DNA from 3 places in the Mesorhizobium sp. B2-3-2 genome. Region 2 is predicted to be linked to each of the others. Evidence: riboswitches for the same ligand, from Rfam matches in the RefSeq annotation. Region 2 holds a riboswitch; each other region holds the start of a gene.
What was found. A riboswitch is a leader RNA that binds a small molecule or an ion and turns the genes downstream of it on or off. The one in region 2 is predicted to bind cobalamin.
Positions count from the first base shown of each region.

Region 1 (3,219 bases), on a different contig from region 2:
CATAGACATCATCGGCGTCACGCCGGAGCCGGCCGAGATGAACAGATATTTGGCTGCCGGGTGGCTGTGCAGCGAAAAGTCTCCGGCCGGCCCATAGGCCTTGACGTGCGAACCGGGCCTCAAATGGTCGAACATCCAGCGCGTGCCGGTGCTGCCGGCCTGCGCCTTCACCGTCACCGCGATCGAGAACGGCCGCGAGGGCGAAGACGACAGCGTGTAGGTGCGCATCAGCGGCCCATCCGCTATCGGCAGTTCCAGCGTCACGAACTGGCCCGGCTTGTAGCGGAACCAGGTCTGGTTATCGGAGCGGAAGGTGAAGGTCTTTACATCAGGCGCCTCATCGCTCACGCCGATCACTTCCAGCACCTGGAGCCTGTCGTTCCAGGGCGTCATCTGATCGAGATGGCGATAGAGGCCGAGATCCGTCATCGCATTCATCCCTCACCTCTCAAGCAACGCTGCGCAGGGCCGGCCGGCCGCCTTCGGCGAGGCGCGGACCGATGAAACGCGCGTACCAGTCCACGAACTGGATGACGCCGCCTTCGTGCAGTTCGGAATAGGGGCCGGGTTCATAGGCCGGCGACAGGATGCCGAAGGCGTTTTCCTCGACGATGCGGCGGTCTTGGTCGTTGGTCTCGGTCCAGACATGGGTGAGCTCGGCGAGATCGTAGTCGACACCCTCGACCGCGTCCTTGTGAACCAGCCATTTGGTCGTCACCGCGGTCTCGGTGGCGCTGATCGGCAGCACCCGGAAGGTGACGGCGTGGTCGCCGAGGATGTGGTTCCAGGTCGTAGGATAGTGATAGAGCAGCAACGAGCCGATGCGGTCGGTGGCAACGCTGTCGGACAGGTTCTTCTTGACCGCGCGTTTTCCCGTCATCGTGTAACTGACGGCATCGCGCAGCAGCGGCGCGCGGGTGGCACGGTATTGCCCGGCCGGGTCGATGCGGAATCTGCTCGGCAGGCCGGCGGCCTCGCATTTGGCCCAGTGAGCCAGCATCTCCGGGTCGCTGTCGGCGCCTTGCACGCCGGTCACGGTCGGCGCCTCAGGAAAGGTCTTGCAGAGCTCCGGATGGTTGCCGGCGCAATGATAGCATTCGCGGTTGTTTTCCCAGACCAGCTTCCAATTGCCCTTCTCGACGATGGTGCTCTCGAAGGCGACCTTTGCTTCGCGCAGCCGATGCGGCAGCAAATAGGGTTCGATCATCGTCCGCATCGGCACGAAATCCGCCGGCTCGTCGGCGAGGCAAATGAAGATGTAGCCGCCGACGCTTTCGCAGGCGACCGGCTTCAGGCCGAACTGGCTCTTGTCGAAACCCTCGGCCATCTGCCTGGCGAACAGCAGCCTGCCGTCCAGTTCGTAGGTCCACTGATGGTAGGGGCAGACGAGCTTCGCCGCCGTGCCCTTGTCGGTGTTGCAGACGCGGCTGCCGCGATGGCGGCAAGAATTGTGGAAGGCGTTGATGTTGCCCTTCTGGTCGCGCACCAGCACCACAGGATAGTCGCCGATCTGCACGGTGATGAAGCTGCCGGGCCTGGGCAGTTCGCAATCATGACCGATGAACAGCCAGTCGCGGTACCAGATCAGCTCCATATCGAGCTTGAAGTATTCGGCGTCGGTATAGAAGGGCTGCTCGAGTGAGAAGCCGTCCCTGCGGCCTTGCAGCCGTTTCAGCATGTCGTTGCGCGCATCCATGTCCTGTCCTCGCATTGAAGTCCTGTCCTCGCATTGAAGGACTGAACGGAGGGGAGAGAGGAAGGATCAAGCCGCGCGCCGGCTTGCGCCGGACATGCACCATCCGCCTCTTGACCGCCCGCCGCGATCAGTCGAGTCCAACATCTCAGGCTGGTTTCCGGGCTCTGGAGCTGTCCTTGCGGACTGTCGCGACACCTTCCCAGGCCTTTGCCCAGTGGTCTCCCGTCGCGACCTGAACTCCACCACCGTTGCGGGGGCAGCGCCGGATTCTGACCGGCTTCCCAATTCTCCGCCTCGTCGTCACGTGGCGGCACCCGAGATGGCAGGATCTAACCATGATCGCCGACTTGTCGTCGGCATGAAAACGACATCGCATCAATGCCGCGCGACACGCATTGGAAACGGTGCGGCCGTCGTTGAAGGGGCAGAAAGGCTCGGCTCGCCGCCTCGGAATTCAACTCGTGGCGGAGCCAAAAAAGGTTAACGGTTTCGAAAAGTGACTATTAGCGCCCTCTAAAATCGAACCGAACGGTTCGTTTCTGTTGACGATGCGTGCAGGACGGTGTGAACACTGCGCCTTCGACACAGTTGGTGATCGCACGATCAGTTTACCTAACTATCTGATAGTAAACGGAAAAAAACGAATGTAGAAGGCCCTGGCACAATTTCAAGTGGTGGAAACTTGGTCCACGCGGAAAAACTTCGTGATTGGAAATGGCGGTATGGCTTTCCCACATCGGGGCTGTCCGAACGACGCGATTTCCTCCCAAGACACGCCGCTAGACGGACGGGAAAAATACTGGAGTATCAAAAATGAAAAAGATCATTCTCACTGCCGCCGCCCTTCTGGCTGTTTCCGGCAGCGCCTTCGCTGGTAGCGACCACTATGGTTCGAATGCCCCTGCGGCCACCGCCGTCGACAGCCCGTACACCGCTTCGACCAAGAAGTCGGAACCGGCTGCCCAGACGCCTGTCCAGGGCGCCGATCGCAACCTCTTCGGCAACAACTAATAGCCGATCTCCAGTTGACGGCGGGCTTTTCCGCCGTCCTGGCGAAATTTGAGAATTCAGGAGACTTGAAATGAAGAAGATCGTTCTTGCTGCCGCCGCCGTTCTGGCCGTTTCGGGCAGTGCTTTCGCCAGCAGCGACAACTATGGCTCCAATGGCGCCAACCAGCCTGCCGTCACCTCGGTCGACAACGCGCACACGGCTTCGGTCCAGAAGTCCGCGCCGTCTACCCAGGCGCCTGTTCAGGGTGCCGACCGCAACCTCTTCGGCAACAACTAACAGCCGATCTCCAGTTGACGGCGGGCCTTCCGCCGTCCTGGCGAAATTCGAAAATTCAGGAGACTTGAAATGAAGAAGATCATCCTTGCTGCCGCCGCCGTTCTGGCTGTTTCGGGCGGCGCTTTCGCCGGCAGCGACAATTATGGCTCCAATGGCGCCAATCAGCCCGCGGCCACGTCGACCGACAGCTCGTACACCGCTTCGACCAGGACGTCGACTCCGGCTGCTCAGGCCC
Region 1 is NZ_VFWA01000003.1:455,099-458,317, reverse strand. Features, by position in the region: gene FJ964_RS10840 (hybrid-cluster NAD(P)-dependent oxidoreductase) at 1-429, opposite strand, end outside; gene FJ964_RS10835 (aromatic ring-hydroxylating dioxygenase subunit alpha) at 449-1,696, opposite strand; cobalamin riboswitch at 1,827-2,029, opposite strand; gene FJ964_RS10830 (DUF680 domain-containing protein) at 2,510-2,707, shown strand; gene FJ964_RS10825 (DUF680 domain-containing protein) at 2,778-2,984, shown strand; gene FJ964_RS10820 (DUF680 domain-containing protein) at 3,054-3,219, shown strand, end outside.
Region 1: another riboswitch for cobalamin. It lies ahead of FJ964_RS10835 (aromatic ring-hydroxylating dioxygenase subunit alpha); the one in region 2 lies ahead of bluB (5,6-dimethylbenzimidazole synthase).

Region 2 (3,219 bases):
GCGCGCCAAATTGATTGCCGCGGCCCGGCATGCGTTCGGAACGATCGGCTATGCCGAAGCGTCGATGGACGATTTCACCGCATCGGCAGGACTGACGCGCGGTGCGCTTTATCATCATTTCGGCGACAAGAAGGGGCTCTTGCAGGCGGTCATCGCCGAGATCGACGCCGAGATGGCGGCACGGGTGAATGAGGTTGCAGCGAAAGCACCGACCCGCTGGCAAAGCTTCGTCGACGAATGCACGAGCTACATCGAAATGGCGCTGGAGCCGGAAATCCAGCGAATCATGTTCCGGGACGGTCCGGCCGTGCTGGGGGATCCCGCGCAATGGCCGAACGCCAATGCCTGCGTCGCGTCGATGACCGATCACCTGACGACGCTGCAGGGCGACGGGGTGGTCGTCTCGGGCGTCGACCCCGAGACCGCGGCACGGCTGATCAACGGGGCGAGCAGTCAGGCGGCGCAGCGGATCGCCAATTCGAACGACCCGGAAGCGACATCAAAGACCGTGGTGGCGGCATTCAAGCAACTGCTCGAAGGATTGTTGAGGAAGGGTGCCACAGCCGCCTGAAGGCGGATAGCCGAGGTGCTTCCAGGTTCAGATGCTCAGGACAAGGCGCAGGCCGCCGGCAGCGCTGAGCATGCCGTAGCGGCAATCAAATCAAGGGTTTGCCAGATTTTTCGCATGTTGCCACCTTGAGGCGGGCGATCGTTGACTTGAGCGGCACTTCGCCCTGTCCGCAAAACGTCTCGCTCATGATCAGCTCGGGCAGCGGCAGCCGTCGACCCCAGCCATGTGTTTCGAGGTCCGGTTTCGGCGCGAATTCGGAGACGCGGCCGACACAGAGATAGGCCACCGGCGTCACATGCTCGGGAATCGACAGAAGATCTTTCAACGCCCGCGCCTCGATAATGCTGACCCAGCCGACGCCGACGCCTTCGGCGCGTGCCGCCAGCCAGAAATTCTGCACCGCGCAGACCGTGCTGTAGAGATCCATCTCGGGATTGTGCCAGCGTCCCAGCGGCGAACCCTGTGAGCGTCGGCGGTCGCAGGTGATGCAGATATTGAGCGCGCTTTCGCAGATGCCTTCCAGCTTGAGCTTGCGGTAGAGCGCCCGCCGCTCTTCTTCGATGGCGGGCAATTCCTGCTCGCGCGCCGCCAGGAACAGGTCGCGCACCTGTTCCCGTCGTGCGGTGCCACGAATGACGATGAAATTCCATGGCTGCATGAAGCCGACCGATGGCGCGTGATGGGCGGCAAGCAGCAGCCGTGCCAGCGCCTCGTCATCGACGGCCTCTGATGTAAAATAGCTGCGGACATCGCGCCGCGTGAACATGGCGCGGTAGACCGCATCGCGCGCCATCTGGTCGAATCCGTCACCCACGGGGATGGTCATATCGTCCGGCATCGCTTGTCCCCTTGCGATTGCAATCAACTGCCGTCCGCCTGACCATGCGGATGACGATGCCTGCCAGGCCGGTCTTCTGGCTCGGGATCAACCCGCGTCCGGCGCCTTCCCGTCATCGACAGTGGCATTTACCGGCGCGGTCCCCCTTACAGCGTTGGGCACGCCACGGGATCAAACCGTGTTCCCGATTCTCCCGCTCGCAGCGGGCACCAGGCAGCGGCCGGGACTTTACGACGAAGCCTCCGCGCCGCCAATCCCCGCGGCGACGCGAATGGACGCAGGCGCGATTTTCCCCAGCCATCAGGCCGCAACGCATGGCTATCGCCGCTCCGGGGCACTAGATAGGGAGCATGGCCACTCGTCTCTACACCCATCCGATCTTCCTCGAGCACATCACGCCACCCGGCCATCCGGAGCGGCCGGACCGCTTGCGCGCCATCGAGCGCGTGCTCGACGAGGAGGCTTTTGCCGCGCTCGACCGCCTCGAGGCGCCGGAAGGCGACGAGGCCACCATTCTCTACGCGCATCCCGAGGATTTCGTCGAGCGGGTACGCGCCGCCATTCCCGAGACGGGCATCGCCCGCATCGATGCCGACACAACGGCCAGCCCGAAGAGCTGGCAAGCGGCGATCACCGCGATCGGCGCCGCCAACGCCGCCGTCGACGACGTCTTTGCCGGCAGGGCAGACAACGTTTTCGTCGCCGCCCGGCCACCCGGCCATCATGCGGAGAAAGCGACGGCGATGGGCTTCTGCCTGTTCAACACGGCGGCCATCGCCGCACGTTATGCACAGCGCAAACACGATATCGAACGTGTCGCCATCGTCGACTGGGACGTGCATCACGGCAACGGCACGCAGGATATTTTCTGGGACGATCCGTCCGTGCTTTACTGCTCGACCCACCAGATGCCGCTCTACCCCGGCACCGGAGCAAAGAACGAAACCGGCGCGGGCAACATCGTCAACGCGCCGCTTGCGCCGCAAACCGGCAGCGACGCGTTCCGCGATGCCTTCCTGTCGCGCGTGCTGCCCTCGCTCGACAATTTTGCACCCGACCTGATCATCATTTCGGCCGGTTTCGACGCGCATCATCGCGACCCGCTGGCCGAGATCAACCTGACCGAGGATGATTTCGACTGGGCGACCGGCCAGCTCATGCAGCGCGCGGCGCGCCACAGCGGCAACCGGCTCGTCAGCCTGCTCGAGGGCGGCTACGATCTGCAGGGATTGGCATTTTCGGTCGCCGCCCATGTCGGGCGACTGATGAAAGGATGAATGATGGCTGGTGAAACCAACGAAGACGTCAAGGCTATGAGCTTCGAACAGGCTCTCGACGCGCTGGAGAAGATCGTCGATGATCTGGAGCGTGGCGATGTGCCGCTCGACCAGTCGATCAGGATCTACGAGCGCGGCGAGGCGCTGAAGGTGCATTGCGACCGCTTGCTCAAGGCAGCCGAGGACAAGGTGGAGAAGATCAGGCTGTCCCGCGACGGCAAGCCGGTCGGGACGGAGCCGCTGGACGCGGATTGAGGCACGCGGCCGTTGCCGGTTTTTGACACGATCATGATTGAGGATAGAACGCATCCCGATTGAAACGGCTTCAGGACAAGAGGAGATACGGAAGCGATGTGCAGAAACATCAAGACCCTGTTCAATTTTGATCCGCCGGCAACCGATGACGAGGTGCGCGATGCTGCCCTTCAGTTCGTCCGCAAGCTGAGCGGAACGACGCGGCCCTCGAAGCAGAACCAGCACGCCTTCGACCATGCCGTCGAGGCCATCGCGGCGTCGGCGCGCGAGCTTCTCGA
Region 2 is NZ_VFWA01000005.1:133,302-136,520, reverse strand. Features, by position in the region: gene FJ964_RS14785 (TetR/AcrR family transcriptional regulator) at 1-571, shown strand, start outside; gene bluB (5,6-dimethylbenzimidazole synthase) at 657-1,409, opposite strand; cobalamin riboswitch at 1,458-1,638, opposite strand; gene FJ964_RS14775 (histone deacetylase family protein) at 1,760-2,686, shown strand; gene FJ964_RS14770 (exodeoxyribonuclease VII small subunit) at 2,690-2,941, shown strand; gene FJ964_RS14765 (DUF2277 domain-containing protein) at 3,038-3,219, shown strand, end outside.

Region 3 (3,219 bases), on a different contig from region 2:
ACTGGCGTTATCTGCCGAAGTCGCTGTGAAGCTTACGGCACAAGCGCAGCGTGCCGTTCGCGTACCCAGTCGTGGAAGCGGTGAAGGTCGTATTCCTCCGGCATCAGCACGCCGGCCTTGTGGCGCATAGAGCGCAGCCCTTTCTGGTTGACCTCGCAGATCGCGGCATCCTCCTCCAGCACCTGGGTGCCGAAACCGACGATATTGTCGATGTCGGTGGCGGCGAGCGCGTCGGGCGCGAACAGCCATTCGGCGGTCAACTCGGTCTGTTCGGGGCCAAGCGGCACCAGCCGAACGGACCTTACATAGTCGACGTGGCCGACGATGAACATCGAGGGCAGGCTGGTGGCATAGGTCTGGCCGGCGGCGCGCTCGGCCGGTGTCAGGCCCGAAAAGACCGGCCCATGAGCCTGACCGTCACGCGACCATGTTTCGGCACCCGCCCGCAGCCCGCCGGAAAACTCCGGCGCGTCATTGTCAGCGTGGCGGACCCATTCGGGATCGTCGTGCCGGCCCATCAGGCCGCGGCCATAGATCGGCACCAGTCGCGACAGGTCCTTGTGGACGCCCGGGCAGTGCAGGCATTCGTTGAAGTTTTCCCAGAATATCTTCCAGTTGCAGTTCATTACCTTGCGCAGCACATGGCCTGATGCCAGCGATTCCAGCGGCCAGTTGCCGAGATCGCCGGAGGCCGGGTCGAAGGATGAGTGCGCCGAGCCGGCGGCATCTTCCGCGAGATTGACGAAGACGAAGCCGCGCCAGACCGACAGCGCGACGCGATAGAGCGGATGGTCCGCCTTGTCGAAACCGTCGGGCAGCATTTTCGACGGCACGCGTACGAGATCGCCGCGCAGCGAATAGGACCATGCGTGATAGGGGCAGGTGATCAGCCGCGCCTTCAACCGGCCAGCACTTTCCTGGCAAAGCTGCGAGCCGCGATGCCGGCAGGTGTTGTGGAAGGCGCGCAGTTCGCCGGTGTCGTCGCGCAGCACGACGATCTCCTGAGTGCCGACACGGAAGGTGCGGAAAGCCAGCGGTTGGGCGAGATCAGCTTCACGGCAGACGAGCAGCCAGTTCCTGTACCAGATGGCGTCGAGGTCGCGCTGGTAGGCAGCTGCATCCCAATAGGCCGAGGACGGCAATGTCGGCTCGGCCCGGGTGAGGCCGTTATAGGGGGCGTGCTGGCTCTGGACGGGCTGCATGGCTGGCCTCCTGTGAGGATGGCAGCCGACACCCGGCCACGGAAATTGTCAATTGCAGCGGAGCAGGCGGCCGGACGGCGCTAAAGCGCTTGTCGTCGTCGGAATTTGGTTTGCCGGATGCTGCGATTTTCCCTATAGTCACACTCGTCGTCGGTTCCGATTGGAGCCAAGAGGGAATGCGGTGCGGGCAGATTTTCTGCCCAATGCCGTGGCTGCCCCCGCAACTGTGTGCGGTAGTCCTCTCCATATGCCACTGAAGATTTTTTCTTCGGGAAGGTGGGGAAGGGCGCTGATCCGCGAGCCAGGAGACCTGCCGGCGACAGGAAACTGACTTCGATGCCCTCGGGTGGAGGGCGAAAGGACAAGACATGAATACCGCTTCCGTCTCGCTCGGCGCCTCCGTTTCCTCGCAGTCCCGCTTGATGCAGCTCGCTCTCGCTGGATTCCTGGGCCTTTTCGTGATGGGCTTCGTCGGCTTCTCGCATATCGATGCGGTCCACAATGCCGCGCACGACTATCGTCATTCGATGGCGTTTCCCTGCCACTGATAGGGATCTGACATCATGAACCTGTTTCGCAACGTCGTGTTCATCGCGGCGATCGCAGGGCTCGTGGCCGGCGTCGTTCTCGCCTGCATGCAGGCCTATGCCACCGTGCCGCTGATCCTGAAGGCGGAAGTCTACGAACAGGCCGGCGGCGGCCATCACCACGACCATGCCGCGCCGGCTGCAACGGACACCAACGCCATGAGCTCCGCCGCCCCGGCGGGAAATGCCATGAGCACGGCCGCGCCCGCGCCTGCGGAAGCAGCCGCTCCGGCGGCGGAAGACGAAGGCTGGGCGCCGGCCGACGGTTTCGAACGTTTCGCTTTCAGCGTGCTTGCCAATATCGTCACCGGCATCGGCTTCGCGCTGATCCTGGTCGCGGTCTCCGAATTCGCCGGCGGCATCGGCAACTGGCGCCAGGGCGTGTTCTGGGGCCTGGCTGGCTTTGCCGTGTTCACGCTGGCGCCGGGCCTTGGCCTGCCGCCGGAACTGCCGGCCATGCCCGCGGCCGACCTCACCCAACGCCAGATCTGGTGGTGGGCAACGGTGGCGGCAACGGCGACCGGCCTTGGCCTGATCGCCTTCCGCAAGTCGCTGCCGCTGGCGATCCTCGCCGTGGCCTTGATGGTGGCGCCGCATATTGTCGGCGCGCCGCAGCCCGACAGCTACGAGACGGCGATCCCGGAGGGGCTGCATCACCAGTTCGTGGTGGCGGTGACGGTGACCAATCTGGTGTTCTGGGTGGTGCTCGGCGCCGTCGTCGGCGTGGTGCGCGGACGCTTCACCGGCACCGCGACCAGCCTGCGCGACAGCTTTGCGTGATCGCGGTAAGCTGACCTTCATTATCGGCGGTGCGCGCTCCGGCAAAAGCGCGCATGCCGAAACGCTCATGACGGCGCTGCCCTCGCCATGGGCCTATATCGCCACCGCGCAAGCTTATGATGAGGAGATGCGCGAACGCATCGCGCTGCACCGCTCGCGGCGCGGCGAAGGCTGGACGACCATCGACGCGCCGGTCGATCTCGCCGGCGCGCTGGAGGCGTTGCCTGATAATCAGCCGGTTCTGGTCGACTGCCTGACGCTGTGGCTGACCAACCATATGCTGGCCGAACATGACCTCGAGCTGGAATGCCGGCGGCTGGCGGACGTGCTGTCGCGGGCGCGCGGGCCATGGTTCGTGGTCTCAAACGAGGTCGGCCAAGGCATCGTGCCGGACAATGCACTGGCGCGCCGCTTTCGCGATGCCGCAGGCCGGCTCAACCAGCAGGTCGCCGCAGTCGCCGATACTGTGCTGCTGATGGTGGCGGGGCTGCCGCTCAAGGTGAAATGAGATGACCGATATCGACGAAAAGAACGAAGAGCGCCACCGCGCCAAGATGGCCAAGCGCAAGGCGGTGCAGGATGCCGAGGTGGCGGCCAAGACGATCGAGAAGGGGCTGCTGATCGTCAATACCGGCCCGGGCAAAGGCAAG
Region 3 is NZ_VFWA01000019.1:93,349-96,567, forward strand. Features, by position in the region: gene FJ964_RS27865 (MFS transporter) at 1-29, shown strand, start outside; gene FJ964_RS27870 (aromatic ring-hydroxylating dioxygenase subunit alpha) at 33-1,202, opposite strand; cobalamin riboswitch at 1,337-1,535, shown strand; gene FJ964_RS27875 (CbtB domain-containing protein) at 1,571-1,750, shown strand; gene FJ964_RS27880 (CbtA family protein) at 1,766-2,569, shown strand; gene cobU (bifunctional adenosylcobinamide kinase/adenosylcobinamide-phosphate guanylyltransferase) at 2,562-3,077, shown strand; gene cobO (cob(I)yrinic acid a,c-diamide adenosyltransferase) at 3,079-3,219, shown strand, end outside.
Region 3: another riboswitch for cobalamin. It lies ahead of FJ964_RS27875 (CbtB domain-containing protein); the one in region 2 lies ahead of bluB (5,6-dimethylbenzimidazole synthase).